One region of the Methylobacterium sp. UNC300MFChir4.1 genome, then DNA from elsewhere that is predicted to be linked to it. Evidence: riboswitches for the same ligand, from Rfam matches in the RefSeq annotation. Region 1 holds a riboswitch; the other holds the start of a gene.
The links. Region 1 has a riboswitch for thiamine pyrophosphate ahead of thiO (glycine oxidase ThiO). Riboswitches for the same ligand answer to the same signal wherever they lie in the genome.
Positions count from the first base shown of each region.

Region 2: another riboswitch for thiamine pyrophosphate. It lies ahead of thiC (phosphomethylpyrimidine synthase ThiC); the one in region 1 lies ahead of thiO (glycine oxidase ThiO).

Region 1 is NZ_FOCS01000010.1:169,709-173,181, reverse strand. It holds gene BMY19_RS15665 (glycosyltransferase) at 1-741, opposite strand, end outside; gene BMY19_RS15660 (retropepsin-like aspartic protease family protein) at 1,140-1,646, opposite strand; TPP riboswitch at 1,880-2,008, shown strand; gene thiO (glycine oxidase ThiO) at 2,073-3,296, shown strand; gene thiS (sulfur carrier protein ThiS) at 3,293-3,473, shown strand, end outside.
Region 2 is NZ_FOCS01000001.1:593,438-596,910, forward strand. It holds gene BMY19_RS02850 (TY-Chap domain-containing protein) at 1-225, shown strand, start outside; gene thiC (phosphomethylpyrimidine synthase ThiC) at 248-2,134, opposite strand; TPP riboswitch at 2,206-2,311, opposite strand; gene BMY19_RS02860 (alpha/beta hydrolase) at 2,436-3,266, shown strand; gene BMY19_RS02865 (restriction endonuclease) at 3,282-3,473, shown strand, end outside.

The DNA.
Region 1 (3,473 bases):
CTCGTAGAGCTGCAGCACCCTGTCCTCCGGCTCGTCGAGGCGCTCCGCGTTCACCGCGGCCATCAGCAGGTTGAAATAGACCTCCTCGTCCCATCCGCCGAGATCGGCCCGCTTCAGGAAGCAGGCGAGCGCTTTCCGGTACTCGCCGGCGGCGTCGTAGGTGGTGCCGAGGTACATCGTGTACCGGGCGATCATGAAGGCGTCCGTCTCGACCGCTAGCGCCTTCTCGAGGACGGCGATATCCCGCGCGTCCGCCGTCGCGTCGCGGTGGCGGGCACCGTCGTCGCCCCGACGCATCGCGAGGGGGAGGATCGGTGTCTCTGTCACGCCGGGGCAGCTGAGGAATTCGTGCAGGACGCCCCGGTAACGCCAGTTCTCCCGGGTGCTGACCAGCTGGTTGCGCCAGTACCGCGTGTGCGCGTCGATGATCTCGAACCGATAGCCGGGCGCACGCAGCTTCGGCATCGTGAAGTCCGCCGGGATGATCAGCTCATCGTCGGCGTCGATGATCAATGCGTACTGCGCGTGACGCCGCGCGAGTTTCAAGGCCTCGTTCCGGTTGAAGGCGAAGTCGACCCAGGGGCGCTCGACCAGGGCACCCGGTATGTCCGCGAGCGCGGCACGGACGACATCCTGGGTTCCATCCGTCGAGCCGGTATCGACGACGATCCAATGATCGATGATCGGACGAACAGAATCGAGGCAACGCCGAATAACGTGGGCCTCGTCCTTCACGATCATGGACAAACAGATCGTCGATCCGCGATTCTTCATACCGAAGCCGTCCCATCGTGCGCTCACGTGTCGGATGCGCAGTCATGAACGCTCCTAGCATTGCCGGAATGCGCTGAAAAAACAAACATATCCTTCGGCAAAATTTGGATTAAATATCTGAAACTACATATAATCGGCCAGTTATATATAAATACTCCGGCTCACGGTCTTATGACTGCAAATACCCGCGACCGATAGACTGATCGAGCGGATCAGGAGACACCCGCCATCGGGCTGGCACGAGGCCCGAACGCCGTAGGTCATCGGCGCGGGCGTTGGGCCCGCAGCCGATCCCGTGGTGCAGGCCCGGGGGATCCCCACAGGCGCGCCTCGGCCAGACAGATCAGCGTCGATCTCCGGCCGCCTCAGCCCCTGAGCGTCATCGTGCTGCCGGAGATGCCGAAATCGCGCAGACGCCTGAGGAACGACATGCCCAGCAGGCTCGTCGACAGGAGCCCGCGCGGGATCACGACCGCATCGACGTCCCGGACCGTGATCGATCCGATCTGCACGATGGCGATCCGGATCGGCGCCACGCGGACCGTGCCGTTCGCGGTATTCCAGACGCGGGTGAAATCGGCCGGAGTGACCCGGATCCCGATCCGCGCGGCATCCTCCTCGGAGAACGCGCAGGCGCTCGCTCCCGTATCGACCATCATCGACAGCGAGCGGCCGTCCAGCAGCGCGTTGACGAAGAAGTGGCCGTTGCGCCCGGCCTGGAGAGCCACGCCGGCGGCGTCGACTGCGGGAACGGGCTCCGGCGGCGGCGTGACGGCGAGGGCCACCGGCGCCGACCTCATGCCGTCGCGCAGCTTCAAGGCGGCCGTGACACCGAGGAAGCCGAGCAGGCAGATCAATAGGATTGCGCGCACGCGAGTCCGCCCGTGACGTGGAGTGCCGGCGACCGGAGACGTTCCGGAATCCCGGTGATGAGATGCCAGACCGGTGAAGGGATGGTGCGCGATCGCGGTCGCCGCCGCGGCGCGCGCGCCGATTCCGCTACGCTTGGTGTCCAGATCGTCACCGGGATCCGCGGATTGTCGCGGGAACGACTGGATGCTCGCGGCGCGGGGTTGACCGGCAGCGGCCGGGGAGCCACATCTGCGTCTGTTCCAGGGAGATCCCCGGCAAGGGGCTGAGAAACCGCTGGCACGTCCGTCAGGACCTGCGGCGCGGAAATCCTTCGAACCTGATCCGGCTCATACCGGCGTAGGGATTGGACCGCGGCCGCCTGAAAGGCAGGCCACAGCTTCTCACCGAAGCGCACGGCCCGATCTCCGCGACGGCAATCCGCGGAGATGATTGTGCCCCTCGACCGACCCGCCTCACCGATCGGCCGCCGCCGCAACCCGGACGGCAGCGTCGCGCCGGCGACCCTTCCGGCGCGGACGGACGTCGCCGTGGTCGGCGGCGGGCTGATCGGGCTGTCGATCGCGTGGCGCCTCGCCCGGGCCGGCCGCGCCGTGACGGTGCTGGAGCGGGACACGATCGGGGCGGGCGCGAGCCTCGCGGCCACCGGCATGCTGGCCCCCGCCGCCGAGCACGAGCCAGGCTCCGATCCGCTGCTCCCTCTCGCCCTGGACTCGCTCCGGCTCTGGCCGGCGTTCCGCGACGCCCTGGAGGCCGAGTCCGGCCGCGCGATCGACTACCGCGCCGACGGCACCCTGGTGCTGGCGGTCGGCCGCGAGGAGGTCGAGCGCCTGCGCTTCCGCTACGACCTGCAGCGCCGCTCGGGGCTCGAGGCCACGTGGCTGCCGGGCAGCCAGGTGCGGCGCCTGGAGCCGGGCCTGCGCCCCTCCGTCACCGCCGGGATCCACTGTCCGCGCGACCATCAGGTCGATCCTCGCCTGGTCATGGACGCCCTCACCGAGGCCTGCCGCCGCGCCGGCGCGATCCTGGCGGAGCGGACCCCCGTCACCGCCCTCGACTGGTCGGGCGGCCGCGTGACCGGGATCCGCGCCAGTGACCGCGTCGTGTCGGCTGAGACCGTCATCCTTGCCTCCGGCGCCTGGAGCGGGGAGGGCGGCCTGCTGCCCGACGCGCTCGCCCTGCCGGTCCGCCCGCTGAAGGGCCAGTCCCTGGCCCTGCGCACCACCGCCCGGACCGGTACCCTGGCGCGGATGGTCTGGACCGAGCAGGTCCACATGGCGCCGAAGAGCGACGGCCAGCTCATCGTCGGCGCGACCGTCGAGGATTGCGGCTTTCGGCCCGGCGTCACCGCGGGCGGACTCTACGCCCTGCTGGAGGGCGCCCGCCGGGTGCTGCCCGGCATCGAGGAGATGGAGGTGGAGGCTGTGTGGAGCGGCTACCGACCGACCTCGGACGACGACGCGCCGATCCTCGACGCGATCGCCCCTGGCCTCGTCGCCGCCACCGGGCATCACCGCAACGGCTACCTGCTCGCCCCGGTCACCGCCGACGCGATCGCCGCGCTGGTGCTGCGCGGCGCGCTGCCGGAGGTGGCGCGTACCTTCACCCGCGCGCGCTTCGGCCAGCCGGGAGCGCTGAGGGCCTCGGCATGAAACTCCTGGTCAACGGTGAGCCGCGCGAGTGCGCGGTCGAGACGGTGGACGCCCTGTTCCGCCTCGAGGCGGAGGAGAGCGGTATCGAGAGTCCGCAGGGCGTCGCCATCGCGCTGAACGGCCGCGTTCTGCGCCGCCGGGACTGGGGCGAGACACCGGTCGCGGAGGGCGACCGGG
Region 2 (3,473 bases), on a different contig from region 1:
ACGGCACGGCAGGCTCTGGCGGCGCTCGGATACGTCCAGGCGGACCCGGCGGAGAACTTCGCGCGCCAAGTGGAGCTGGGATCGCCGCCCGACACGGGCATCGCCGCGGATCTGATGCTCGCGGCGCTGCACGATGCCTACGGCGCCCGCCCGGGCGACATTCTCGATATCGAGGCCCCGCACGGCGGAACGCCGGGGCGGGGCTGCGGCGCGCCCGAATCCTGAGCGGACCGGGCGTGCCGCCATCTCACTCGGCGGCGTCGACGTAGAGCTTGCCGCCCTCGGCCAGGAATTCCTGCGACTTCGCCCGCATGCCGGCCTCGGCCTCGGCCTTCGACATCGCGGGCGCCGCGCCCACGACCTCGCCGGCCTCCTCCATCGCCAGCACCTCGGCGCGCAGGTCCTGCGTGATCTTCATCGAGCAGAATTTCGGCCCGCACATCGAGCAGAAATGCGCGACCTTGTGGGCGTCCTTCGGCAGGGTCTCGTCGTGGAAGCGCCGGGCGGTATCCGGATCGAGGCCCAGGTTGAACTGGTCCTCCCAGCGGAAGTCGAACCGGGCGCGGCTGAGCGCGTCGTCCCGGAGCTGCGCGGCGGGATGCCCCTTGGCGAGGTCTGCGGCGTGGGCGGCGATCTTGTAGGTGATGACGCCGGTCTTCACGTCGTCCCGGTCCGGCAGGCCGAGATGCTCCTTCGGGGTGACGTAGCAGAGCATCGCGGTGCCGAACCAGCCGATCATGGCGGCGCCGATGCCCGAGGTGATGTGATCGTAGCCGGGGGCGATGTCGGTGGTCAGCGGGCCGAGGGTGTAGAACGGCGCCTCGCCGCACTCCTTCAGCTGCTTCTCCATGTTGACCTTGATCTTGTGCATCGGCACATGGCCGGGGCCCTCGATCATCACCTGGCAGCCCTTGTCCCAGGCGACCTTGGTCAGCTCGCCCAGCGTCTCCAGCTCGCCGAACTGCGCGGCGTCGTTGGCGTCGGCGATCGAGCCCGGGCGCAGGCCGTCGCCCAGCGAGAACGACACGTCGTAGGCCCGCATGATGTCGCAGATCTCGTCGAACCGCTCGTAGAGGAACGATTCCCGGTGCCCGGCGAGGCACCAGCGGGCCATGATCGAGCCGCCGCGCGAGACGATGCCGGTGACGCGCCGCGCGGTCAGCGGCACGTGGGCGAGGCGCACGCCGGCATGGATGGTGAAGTAGTCGATGCCCTGCTCGGCCTGCTCGATCAGCGTGTCCTTGAAGACCTCCCAGTCGAGCTTGAGCGGGTCGCCGCCGACCTTCTCCAGCGCCTGGTAGATCGGCACCGTGCCGATCGGGACCGGGCTGTTGCGGATGATCCACGAGCGGATGTTGTGGATGTTGCGGCCGGTGGACAGGTCCATGACCGTGTCGGCGCCCCAGCGGATCGACCAGACGAGCTTCTCGACCTCGTCGGCGGCCGAGGAGGTCACGGCGGAGTTGCCGATGTTGGCGTTGATCTTGACCAGGAAGTTCCGGCCGATCGCCATCGGCTCCAACTCGGTGTGGTTGATGTTGGCCGGGATGATCGCCCGGCCGCGGGCGATCTCGTCGCGCACGAATTCCGGGGTGATGAAGGGCGGGACCGAGGCCCCGAAGCTCTGGCCGTCCGCGAGCGCGGCCTCGGCGCCCGCGAGCATGGCCTCGCGGCAGACGTTCTCGCGATGGGCGACGTAGATCATCTCCTCGGTGATGATCCCCGCGCGGGCGAACTCGTACTGGGTCACCATCTGGCCCGGGGCCGCCTTGCGGATGGTCCGCTCGGCGGGGCAGGGGGCCACGAGCTTGTCGCCCGCGAATCCGTTATCCTCGGGCTTCACCGCGCGCGGCGCGACGGCCGCGTAACCGCGGGCCGCGACCCAGGGCTCGCGCACGCCGGGAAGGCCGGCGTTGAGGTCGATACGGGCATCGGTCTCGGTATAGGGGCCCGACGGGTCGTAGACCCGCACCGGCTCCTCCTTCGGATCGGAGAGGACGATCTCGCGATAGGGAACGCGGATGTCCGGCCGCCCGGCCGGGTTCGCGTACGCCTTGCGCGATCCGGTGACCGGACCCGTGGTCACGGTCTCGGGGCTGCCTTTCACGTCCTTCGGGAGAACGGGTGCGTTCATCGTGGGCCTCTCCTCGTGCTGGAGCGGTCCGGTCCACGCGATGGCCGAGATGAGATGAGGTCGCGCGAGATGCGACCGCAGGTTCCCGTCCCTCCGCCGGTATGAGCCGGATCAGGTTCAAGGGTCAGGGCAGCGTGCCCAATCTCAGCCCTCTTCAGGGCCCCCCTCGGAACGGTTCCAGACTCGGGCCCACGGACGGCTTTGTCAATGCTGACCGGCCGCCCTAGAAAACACATCCCCGAAACCGTTCGTCCGAACGCACGCGTTCTCCCGCACCCAATCACACCGCGATCGCACCGCAATGCGCCTCATCGCCGGCCTCCTGCTCGCCGCGCTCCTCGTCTGCGGGCTGGCCTGCGCCGCGCTCGCGCTCGGGCAGCGCCGGTTCCTCTATCCGGGCGCCTTCGGGCCGCAGAACCCGTGGACGATCCCGCCGGGCCTCGCGACGATCACGGTCGCGACCCCCGACGGCGAGACCCTGCACGGCCTGTGGCGGCCTCCGCGGCCGGGCTGCGGCGTCGTCGTGAGCTTCCACGGCAACGGCTCCCGCCCCGAGCCGCACGCGGCCCGCTTCGCCGCGGAGCCCTGGCGGGCGCGCGGCTGGGGCGTGCTCACTGTGGCCTATCGCGGCTATCCCGGCTCCACCGGCAGCCCCAGCGAGGACGGGCTGATCCGCGACGGGCTGGCGGCCGTCGAGGCCGCGCGGGCGCGGGCGCCCGACGCGCCGATCCTCCTCCACGGACACTCCCTCGGGGCCGCCGTGGCCGTGGCCGTCGCCGAACGGGTGCCGACGATCGGCCTGTACCTGGAGGCGCCGTTCGATTCGATGACCCACACCGTGCGGCTGCATGTCCCGCTAGCCCCGATCTGGCTCCTGCGCGACACGTACCGCTCGGACCTGCGCATCCGCGACGGGTCGGCGCCCGTGCTGATCGTGCAGGGCCGCGACGACACGGTGGTGCCGGCCAAGCTGGCGCGGAACCTCGCCCAGGCGGCCGGCCCGCGGGCGCGGATCGACGTGATCCCGGGGGACCACGTCTCTATCCTGGGGAGCCGGGATCGCGAGGCCGAGGCGCTGTTCGGACAGGGCGTCGGTCCGGCCTGCCCGCAGCCGGTGGACCAGCAGGGGTAGGAGAGGGAGGCTCGCGTGGTCGGACGGCGCTCGCAGCGCTGGAGCGCCGAGGATCCGGACGCGCCGGGCGTCCCGGGCCCGCCGGACCCGGTCTGCCCCCTCTGCGAGCGCCCGATCCCTCGCTGCGCCCGCTCCAGCCTCCATCACCTCACGCCGAAGCTGAAGGGCGGGACCCATCGCGGCACGGTCCGGCTGCACCAGATCTGC